Regions from separate parts of the Pantoea osteomyelitidis genome, predicted to be linked through region 2. Evidence: predicted binding sites of a transcription regulator. Region 2 holds the regulator's gene; the other holds the start of a gene.

Region 1 (5,407 bases), on a different contig from region 2:
AGAGTCACAAATACAGAGCAGCTGGTGTTCATCGCCGCGTTAAACATCTGCCACGAGCTGGCGCAAGAGAAAGTGAAAACGCGCGATTACGCTGCTAATATGGAACAACGTATCCGTGTTTTGCAGCAGACCATCGAACAGGCTTTAGTTGAGCAGGGTCGCATAACTGAACGCCAGGGTGCAAAGTTTGAATAACACTTCATGGTTGCTGTGATAGAGTGACGGTGAAGTAAATTTTCTCTGAGGTGTTTGCCAGTGGGCCAGTCCCCTGAGCCGATATTTCAAAAAAACAGAGTGTGGCGCTCCGTTACCTGTGAGCATGCTCGGTCCGTCCGAGAAGCCTGATGGTTGCGACGGCACATTCACCTTGAACCAAGGGTTCAAGGGTTACAGCCTACGGCGGCATCTCGGAGATCTCCCCTTTCGTTTGTTGTTCCCTTTCTTCCCGTCTCGCATGATATAGTTGCTGCTCTGAGCAGGCTCTTCACGGGGACATCATGACTCATCCCTCTTTACTCGATCGCCAGGATATTCGTCAGCACGTGCGCCATCTGCGTCGTGGTCTCAGCGCTGAGCAGCAGGAACGGGCCGCCGATCTACTGGCCGAACATGCGATTAACTTTGCCCCGGTCAGCGCAGCCGAAAAGATTGCGTTGTTTCTGTCGGTGGACGGAGAGCTCAATACGCGACCGCTGATCGCCAAACTCTGGCAGCAGAAGAAGCAGGTTTTTCTGCCGGTGCTTCATCCCTTCTCGCCCGGTCATTTACTCTTTTTGCGCTATACGCCGGAAACCCCGTTAGCTCCGAATAAATTGCGTATCCCTGAACCGCCGCTGGATATCCGTCAGATGGCGACGCTGGATGAACTGGATGTGATGATGGTGCCGCTGGTAGCCTTTGATCGCGACGGACAGCGTCTCGGCATGGGCGGCGGTTTTTATGACCGCACGCTGCAACACTGGCAGCAGCACGGTTTTTTGCCGGTGGGGCTTGCTCACGATTGCCAGCTGGTAGAGAAGCTGCCAGTAGCGGAATGGGATGTGCCGTTGCCCGCCGTGCTGACGCCGTCAAAGCTGTGGCAGTGGTAAGAAAAAAGGAGACCTGAGGTCTCCTTTCTTTTTTCAGGTCAGAATATCAGTACAGCAAACGCGCGCGGATGGTACCCGGAATCGCCTTCATCAGCTGCAGCGCTTTGTCTGCCACATCCTGCTGCGCATCAATGTCGATTACCACGTAGCCCATGTAAGGGGACGTTTGCAGGAACTGTGCGGCGATGTTAATGCCCTGCTCGGCGAAAATCTGGTTGATGGCAGTCAGAATGCCCGGACGGTTCTCATGAATGTGCAGCAGACGACTGGCGCTGGCGGCGTGCATCGGCAGCGACACTTCCGGGAAGTTAACGGCGGAAAGGGTAGAGCCGTTATCGGAATATTTCGCCAGCTTGCCGGAGACTTCCAGCCCGATGTTTTCCTGCGCTTCCTGGGTGGAACCACCGATATGCGGCGTCAGGATCACGTTGTCAAACTCACACAGCGGAGAGTTGAAAGGCTCGCTGTTGGTCGCCGGCTCAACCGGGAACACGTCGATGGCGGCGCCCGCCAGATGTTTGTTTGCCAGCACGTCGCACAGCGCGGGGAGATCCACCACGGTACCGCGTGAAGCATTAATCAGCAGCGAACCCGGCTTCATCAGCGCCAGCTCTTCGGCACCAATCATCTCTTGCGTGGACGGCGTTTCCGGCACGTGCAGACTAACCACGTCGCTCATGTTCAGCAGGTCGGAAAGATGACGAACCTGAGTGGCGTTACCCAGCGGCAATTTGTTTTCAATATCGTAGAAGAAGACATGCATACCCAGGCTTTCCGCCAGCACGCCAAGCTGCATACCGATATGGCCATAGCCGATGATGCCCAGCTTTTTACCGCGCGCTTCAAACGAGCCTTGGGCATTTTTATTCCAGATGCCGCGATGGGCTTTGGCGTTTGCTTCCGGAATGCCGCGCAGCATCAGCAGCATTTCGCCGATTACCAGCTCGGCAACGGAACGGGTATTGGAGAACGGCGCGTTAAACACCGGAATACCGCGCTTCGCCGCAGCGTTCAGATCGACCTGGTTGGTGCCGATACAAAAACAGCCAACAGCAACCAGCTTCTCAGCGGCGGCAAACACCTCTTCGGTAAGATTGGTGCGGGAACGGATACCGATAAAGTGCGCATCACGGACCGACTCTTTTAACGCCTCCGTATCCAGCGCACCTTTATGGAATTCAATATTGGTGTAGCCTGCCGCGCGCAGGTTATCCAGCGCGCTCTGATGGACACCCTCCACCAGCAGGAACTTAATCTTGTCTTTTTCCAGTGATACCTTTGCCATTTCCCGACCCTATTCAGAATTCAATGAGAGCTGCCATAAGTCAGCCTTCTGTCAAAATATCAAAAAATACGCGCGCAGCAATACAAACGATTGCCTCTCTGCCAGCACGGGTCAGCTATCCCACAGCGCATTTCCCTACAAAATAGGGTGTTGCGTAACGCTAAAAGGACGAACCTGAGGAAGATATCAGATTTGTGACATAACTCACCGAATTTTACTGAGCAAAGAAAAGATGTTTTGCGTCAGGAAATAACTGGCGTCCGGGAACGCCAGACAGATCATTTTTCGATGGTTTTCACCCCGTCGGCGGTGCCAATCAACGCAATATCGGCGCCGCGCGTGGCGAAAAGCCCCACGGTGACTACGCCAGGCAGGGCATTAATGCTTTTTTCCAGCGCAATGGGATCGAGGATGCTGAGATTATGCACGTCGAGAATAATGTTGCCGTTGTCGGTTACCACATGCTGTCGATACTCCGGCAGGCCGCCGAGCTTGACCAGCTCCCGCGCTACATAGGCGCGCGCCATCGGTATTACCTCGACAGGTAGAGGAAATCGCCCCAGCACGTCCACTTCTTTCGTGGCATCGGCAATACAGATGAACTTATCCGCGACGGCCGCGATGATTTTTTCCCGCGTCAGCGCTGCGCCGCCGCCTTTGATCATCTGCATCTGAGGATTGATCTCATCAGCGCCATCCACATAAACCGCCAGCTGGTCGATCTCGTTGAGATCGAATACCGGAATGCCGAGGCTTTTCAGCTTCAGCGTCGAGGCTTCCGAGCTGGAAACCGCTCCCTCAATCTGATGTTTCATGGTGCCTAACGCATCGATAAAATGCGCGGCGGTAGAGCCGGTGCCAACGCCCACCACGGTGCCCGGCTGCACATATTTCAGTGCGGCCCAGCCAACGGCTTTTTTCAGTTCATCCTGGGTCATGGTATCTTTACAACCTGTGCTGCGACGGAATGCGCGTAGTATAAAGCAAGGCTTCGGCAAAAAGCGCGTGCGTTAAATGCGGATTCGCCGCTTTGGAAGCCAGCCCACAAAAACAAACGCAGCGCTGCACATCCCGTTACGCGCTACGCCAGGCTGAAATAAAGAACCGGCTTACCCACCCTGAAGGAGAGAAAAAAACAATGAAACGCCCGGATTATCGAACGCTTCAGGCGCTGGATGCTGTGATTCGCGAACGCGGTTTTGAACGTGCTGCGCAAAAGCTCTGTATCACCCAGTCTGCGGTGTCGCAGCGAATCAAGCAGCTGGAGAATCTGTTCGGCCAGCCGCTGCTGGTGCGCACCGTGCCGCCGCGTCCGACCGAGCAGGGACAAAAACTGCTGGCGTTGCTGCACCAGGTTGAGCTGCTGGAAGAAGAGTGGCTGGGCGATGAAGTTAGCGGGACGACGCCGCTGCTGCTGTCGCTGGCGGTCAACGCCGACAGTCTCGCGACCTGGCTGCTGCCCGCGCTGAAAGATGTGCTGGCCGATTCGCCGGTGCGTCTGAACTTACAGGTAGAAGATGAAACCCGCACCCAGGAGCGTTTACGTCGGGGCGAAGTGGTGGGCGCGGTGAGTATTCAGCCGCAGCCGCTGCCGAGCTGTCTGGTGGATCAGCTGGGCGCGCTGGACTATCTGTTTGTCGCCTCGCGCGAATTTGCTGACCGCTACTTTCCTAACGGCGTCACGCGTTCCGCCCTGCTGAAAGCACCGGCGGTGGCCTTTGATCATCTTGATGATATGCATCAGGCGTTTTTGCAGCAGAACTTTGACCTGTCGCCGGGTAGCGTTCCCTGCCATATCGTCAACTCGTCAGAAGCCTTCGTGCAGCTGGCCCGTCAGGGATCGACCTGCTGTATGATCCCGCATCTGCAAATTGAGCGCGAGCTGGCGAGCGGCGAGCTGATTGACCTGACGCCCGGCCTTTATCAGCGCCGTATGCTCTACTGGCATCGTTTTGCGCCGGAGAGCCGTCTGATGCGCCGTGTCACCGATGCGCTGCTGGCGCATGGTCATCGCGTGCTGCGTCAGGATATGCAGGCGGCCTGAGACGCTGAGCGATAAAAAACGGGGCGACGTGCGCCCCGCTTTGGTTATGGCGTGTTGGGTTTGATTTCAAACACCACATCCACCTGATCGTCAAAGTGAATGCTCTGCTGCTCGTAAGTCTGTTGCGCGGTGGTATCGGCTGGCGCCGCCGCCGCTTTGTACATGCGCGCCATCGGCATCGGCTGGTAGTTGGCGACATGGTAACGAATGCTGTAAACCGGGCCCAGTTTTGCATTGAACCCTTCCGCCAGCGAAGCGGCCTGTTTGGTGGCGTTATCCATTGCCGCTTTGCGCGCCTGATCCTTAAAGCTGTCCGGGTTGGTGACGCCCAGTTCCACAGAGCGAATCTCATTCAGGCCCGATTTTAATGCCCCGTCCAGCAGCTCGTTGAGCTTATCCAGCTGGCGTAACGTTACCTGAACCTGACGTACCGCACGGTAGCCTTTCAGTATCGATTTCCCCTCTTTGGTATAATCGTACTCTGGCTGCGTGCTCAGGTTCGCCGCATCGATATCTTTCTTTTCAATACCGTTTTTCTGCAAAAAGTCGAAATATTGCGCGACGCGATCGTCTGCCTGTTTCTTCGCGTCCGCCGCCTCTTTTGACGAGACGTTAACCATGATCGACAGCGTGGCGATATCGGGACGCGCATCTACCGTTGCCTGGCCGGAGGTCACAACGTGCGGACCGTTAGGCACTTCCCCTGCCAGCGCCGCGTAAGGCAAAGCGCCCATGCTCATTATTGCGGCCAGGGCCATCGTTTTCATCATTAATAAAGTCCTCCATGAGAATGTTAATTCAACCGCTGCCACTATGGCGAAGCCTGAAACAGTTTACTATGCGTGTTGCTCTGAGTTTAGATTCTGGCAAAAGTTCGTCGCATTTGAATGACTGGCAGCGTCCTGTTGGCGCAATGGGTGGCAGATCAGTGAAAGCCCTGAATACCCTGGCGCGCCAGCTGCAGAGCGATAACCCACATCACTATCCCCA
Region 2 (5,407 bases):
TTACGCTGAAAATGGATGGGGATGGCTGGCTGCATCACGACCAGACGCTGCATTTTCACGTCGAACCCTTTGAAGGCGCCAATTTAAATCCTGAAGCGCTGGCGTTTAACGGAATCGATCCAGGCAATCCGCTGCGCGGCGCGGTCAGTGAATATGACGCGCTGCACGCGATTTTTAAGCTGGTGCGTAAAGGAATGAAGGATAGCGGCTGCAATCGCGCCATTATGGTGGCGCACAATGCGACCTTCGATCACAACTTTATGATGGCCGCTGCCGAGCGTACCGGTCTGAAACGTAATCCGTTTCATCCCTTCGCTACTTTTGATACCGCCGCGCTGAGCGGGCTGGTGCTGGGTCAGACGGTGCTGGCGAAAGCGTGCAAGGCGGCAGGAATGGCATTTGACAGCACTCAGGCGCACTCAGCGCTCTATGACACCGAGCAGACCGCCACGCTGTTTTGTGAACTGGTGAACCGCTGGAAACGTTTGGGCGGCTGGCCGCTGCCCTTTATGGAAGAAGCGTCAACTGACGAAAACGCGCAGTAACGCGACGCAAAAAAGAAAGGCCGACATGATGTCGGCCCTGATTTTATTCCGCTTCTTTATGTTTCTCAGCGGTTTCTTTGATAATCTGCTGCAGCTCACCGCGCTGAAACATCTCAACGATGATGTCGCAGCCGCCAACCAGTTCGCCGTCAACCCACAGCTGCGGGAAGGTTGGCCAGTTAGCATATTTCGGCAGCTCGGCGCGAATATCGGGATTCTGCAAAATATCCACGTAAGCGAAGCGTTCCCCACAGGCAGAAAGAGCCTGTACCGCCTGCGCAGAGAAACCGCAGCTTGGCAGTTTCGGTGAACCTTTCATGTAAAGCAGAACCGGGTTTTCTGCGATCTGGCGCTGGATTTTTTCAACAGTACTCATAATTGCCTTCCTTAATTCCTCACTTCGTGTTTGTTTATTGTAGCGACTTCACCCTTACACTGAAAACGACATTTTGCTCAGGGTGAAGACAAACAGCCATCTTTGTTAAGCGGATTTGCGGAAAATAATTTTTTGCTGGCGGAGCGCGGCCTCGTTCGATTAATAATTAGCAATAGTTTTGTTGAGTTAACCGTCTGAAATTGTTTATTTTCACTGCAATGTGCAGACGCTAACAGATTAATCGAAAAAGACCTTACCTTTTGCAAAAAATCTGGATTAGAATTGTTTCGGCTCTGATCGCGGATCAGATTATTCCAACTTTTTTCGCGCCAGATTTTCCTGTGGTGCACTGAACCTGTAACCGGACTATGCGTTTACTGATTACGCTTTTTGTACTGGCTATTGCGCAGCTGTTCTTTAATGTGGCCTCGGCTTCGCCGCAGGTACCTGTTAATGCCAGTTTGCACAAGGCGGAAAAAAAGAGTGCGCGCGACGATGAGCGGCGCAAACGTCGTCCCGTTAAAACCACGGCGAAAAAGTCTCGCCTCTCGCCCGTTGTGAAGTCGACACTAAAAAAGCCGAAAAAAACTCAAACCGCCACGCTGCACGCGGCAAACAAAAAAAGCGTGCCGACATCCCGTAAACGCTATGGCCACCAGCGTCAGGGCCAGGACCAGGTTATCACGGGCGATCTCACCACCATCAAAATGAGCAAAACCCACCGTCTGCGCTATCAAAAAGCGCGTGAAACGGCGATGAATAAGCTGATGGGCCAGTTGGGCAAACCTTATCAATGGGGCGGCACCTCACCCCATACCGGTTTCGACTGTAGCGGTCTGGTGTGGTACGCCTATAAGGATGTGGTAAAATTCAAGATCCCGCGCACCGCCAATGAAATGTATCATCTGCGCGATGCCGCGCCGGTAAAACGCGAGGCGCTGGAGAAAGGCGATCTGGTGTTTTTCCGTATAAACAATCGCGGCGCAGCCGACCATGTCGGCGTCTATCTCGGGAATGGCAAATTCATTCAGTCGCCGCGCACCGGTAAAGATATTCAAATCAGCGCGCTGGGCGAAGATTACTGGCAGCGACACTATGTCGGCGCCCGTCGGGTGATGACCCCCAAAACGATTCGCTGAAAAAGCCGGGCTTGCCCGGCTTTTTTACGCTCAGTGCATGATGGCGGTGAAGCTGAAAGCCACGATCATCAGCAATGCCGCCACGGTGGTGGTCAGCGCCAGTCTTAAATCAGTGTTCATTTGCTCTCCTTTACGCTTATAAAGTGTGTGGTTATTGTCATTTTCTCATAGCGCCCGGTAAAAATCTCGTTTTATCGATTCAGCCTTGCTAGAATTCGCCCTTTCGTTGCGCAACAGCAGCAACGCTATGCCGTCCGCTCTATTTAAAATGGCGTTTTTATCTGCCGGAACGTCACTTCACAGACGACAAACCAGACAAAAAAGGCGTGAAATACCTTTAGCGGACGCAAACGTTTAACATTATACTTATCAGTAGGTTGCGATAAGCCGGGAGTATCGTTTTCATGGCAACAATCAAGGATGTGGCAAAACGCGCGGGTGTTTCTACCACCACCGTTTCTCACGTCATCAATAAAACGCGTTTCGTTGCTGAAGAGACGCGCAACGCCGTTTGGACCGCGATTAAAGAGCTGCACTATTCGCCCAGCGCCGTGGCGCGTAGTTTGAAAGTGAACCACACCAAAACGCTGGGTCTGTTGGCTACCTCCAGTGAAGCGCCTTACTTTGCGGAAATTATCGAGGCGGTGGAGAATCACTGCTTCGATCGCGGCTATACCCTGATTCTGGGCAACGCCCACAACGACCTGCATAAGCAGCGCGCCTATCTGTCGATGATGGCGCAAAAGCGCGTCGACGGGCTGCTGGTAATGTGCTCAGAATATCCCGACGACCTGCTGAAAATGCTGGAAGAGAACCGCAACATTCCCATGGTGGTAATGGACTGGGGTGAATCGCGCGGTGACTTCACCGATACCGTGCTGGATAACGCTTTTCAGGGCGGCTACCTTGCCGGTCGTTATCTGATTGAGCGCGGTCACCGCGATATCGGCGCCATTCCCGGCCAGATGGAGCGCAACACCGGCGGTGGACGCCATGCCGGGTTCGTGAAGGCATTAAATGAAGCGGGTATTCAGCTGCGCCCTGAATGGACGGTACAGGGCGACTTCGAGCCGGAATCAGGCTATCAGGCGATGCAGCAAATTCTGAGCCAGAAACAGCGTCCGACCGCCATATTCTGCGGCGGCGACATTATGGCGATGGGGGCGATTTGCGCCGCCGATGAGCTGGGGCTGCGCGTACCGCAGGATATTTCGGTCATCGGCTACGACAACGTGCGCAACGCGCGTTACTTTACGCCCGCGCTGACCACTGTGCACCAGCCAAAAGCCCAGCTGGGTGAGAAGGCGCTGGAGATGCTGTTGGATCGCATTACCAGCAAGCGTGAAGAGCCTCAGACGATTGAAGTCAATCCGACCCTGATCGAACGCCGTTCGGTAGCGGATGGCCCCTTCCGGGATTACCGTCGCTAAGCGCCGCCTCAAATCTCGCTTAGCCACTCCTGATTCAATGTTTGCGCATCGCCCAGGTAGCTTAACAGCCAGCTGAGCGCGGGTGATGCGCGCTGTTCTGACCAGCTGACGCAGCAGGGACTCTCCGGAAAAGGCACGGGCAATGTCAGCTCGGTGATTTCTCCTGACCTGAGCAGCGGCCGTGCCAGATGCCCCGGCACCATCGCCACGCACAGACCGTCCAGCAAGCACGCCAGTCCGGTTTGCCAGTCCGGCACCACCAGCCGCCGCTGATTGTCCAGCGTCCAGGTATTGCGGCGCGGCAGCGCGCGCGATGTATCTTCCAGCACCAGCGAAGGCCAGGCGCGCAGCGCCTCATCCTCAATCTGCGCCAGTTGCGTCAGCGGATGGCCGCTTTTCACCACGCAGCGCCAGTTAAGCGCTCCCATATCGCGAAAGGCGAAACGTCCGCCAACCGGAATCGCCTGGGTGGCGCCAATCGCCACATCCACACGCCCGTCAGCCAGCGCATCCCAGACGCCGTTAAATACCTCATAGCTGATCAGCAGTTCAACATCGGGAAAGTGACGGTAAAAATCCTTCACCAGCTGGCGCGTGCGGGCGGGCTTGACTATGCAGTCTATCGCGATGCTGAGCTGACCGCGCCAGCCGTTAGCCAGCTGTTGACACTGCCGCCGCGTGGCGAGCATTTTTTTGATAACAGCGCGCCCTTCGCGCACAAAATGCTCGCCAGCCGGGGTCAGTACTACCTCCCTGTGTTGCCGCTCAAACAGCGGTACTGCCAACCAGCTCTCCAGCTGGCGCACCGTATAGCTCACGGCCGAAGGCACGCGGTGCAGTTCCTGCGCCGCTGCGCTGAAGCTGCCGGTACGCGCCACGGCATCCACCACCTCAAGACCATACTCAGACCACATAAGCTCTCTTCAAAAATTTTAACAGCAACCCGCAAATATTAACGTTTCACAAGCAGTAGCGCATCCTTTTACACTTTGCGGCGTTTAACCTTTACCGAGAATCACATGCTGACTTCAAAAGGATTTCTGCTCTATCTCGCCTTGCTGAGTATGCTCGGCTTTCTGGCAACCGATATGTATCTGCCCGCCTTCGGCGCAATGCAGCACGATTTCAACACCGTCCCCGGCACGATCAGCGCCAGCCTGAGCCTGTTCCTGGGCGGTTTCGCCTTTGCCCAGCTGATCTGGGGACCGCTTTCCGATCGCATTGGCCGTAAGCCGGTATTGCTGGCTGGCCTGCTGCTGTTTGCGCTGGGCTGTGGCGGTATGCTATGGGTCGCCGACGCCCGACTGATGTTGGCGCTGCGTTTTCTGCAGGCGGTGGGTGTTTGCGCGGCAGCGGTGAGCTGGCAGGCGCTGGTAGTTGATCGCTATCCGCAGGCGCATGCCAATAAAGTGTTTGCCACTATTATGCCGCTGGTTGCGCTTTCACCGGCGCTGGCGCCGCTGCTGGGCGCCTGGCTGCTCAATCATTTTTCATGGCGCGCCATCTTTATGGCTTTGCTGCTGCTGACGCTGGCATTGGTTGTCGCGACGCTGCGCCTGCCGGTAAAACGCGCTGAATCCGCCGTCACTGCCCCGCAGTCCGGTTTTTTAACCCTGCTCCGCTCCGCGGTCTACAGCGGCAACGTTCTGATTTATGCCGCCTGCTCTGCCAGCTTTTTCGCCTGGCTGACCGGTTCGCCCTTTATTCTGGCGGAGGCGGGGCTCTCACCGGGCGACATCGGCCTCAGCTATATTCCACAGACCATCGCTTTTCTGATTGGCGGATTCGGCTGTCGCGCGTTGCTGAGTCGCCTTACCGGCAGTCAGCTGCTGCCCTGGCTACTACTGATCTACAGCCTGAGCATTTTGTCGATCTTTGCCGTGGCGCTGAGCGGCCAGGGCGGGCTGGTGGCTTTGC

Evidence for each region. Region 2 encodes PurR, which represses purine synthesis genes. Its sites were predicted from a motif close to CANGCAAACGTTTGCNTG; they were not measured.
Region 1: serA (phosphoglycerate dehydrogenase) is a predicted target of PurR. The motif match lies at 2,453-2,470, and genes of this name have one in related genera.

What each region holds. Positions count from the first base shown of each region.
Region 1 covers NZ_JBGFSN010000005.1:335,421-340,827, reverse strand. The annotation lists gene zapA (cell division protein ZapA) at 1-195, shown strand, start outside; RNA gene ssrS (6S RNA) at 235-418, shown strand; gene ABU178_RS15260 (5-formyltetrahydrofolate cyclo-ligase) at 498-1,088, shown strand; gene serA (phosphoglycerate dehydrogenase) at 1,135-2,373, opposite strand; gene rpiA (ribose-5-phosphate isomerase RpiA) at 2,652-3,311, opposite strand; gene ABU178_RS15245 (LysR family transcriptional regulator ArgP) at 3,512-4,417, shown strand; gene ABU178_RS15240 (oxidative stress defense protein) at 4,462-5,187, opposite strand; gene argO (arginine exporter ArgO) at 5,343-5,407, opposite strand, start outside.
Region 2 covers NZ_JBGFSN010000004.1:926,471-931,877, reverse strand. The annotation lists gene rnt (ribonuclease T) at 1-545, shown strand, start outside; gene ABU178_RS09500 (Grx4 family monothiol glutaredoxin) at 589-924, opposite strand; gene ABU178_RS09495 (C40 family peptidase) at 1,290-2,060, shown strand; gene cydH (cytochrome bd-I oxidase subunit CydH) at 2,091-2,180, opposite strand; gene purR (HTH-type transcriptional repressor PurR) at 2,465-3,490, shown strand; gene punR (DNA-binding transcriptional activator PunR) at 3,499-4,404, opposite strand; gene punC (purine nucleoside transporter PunC) at 4,510-5,407, shown strand, end outside.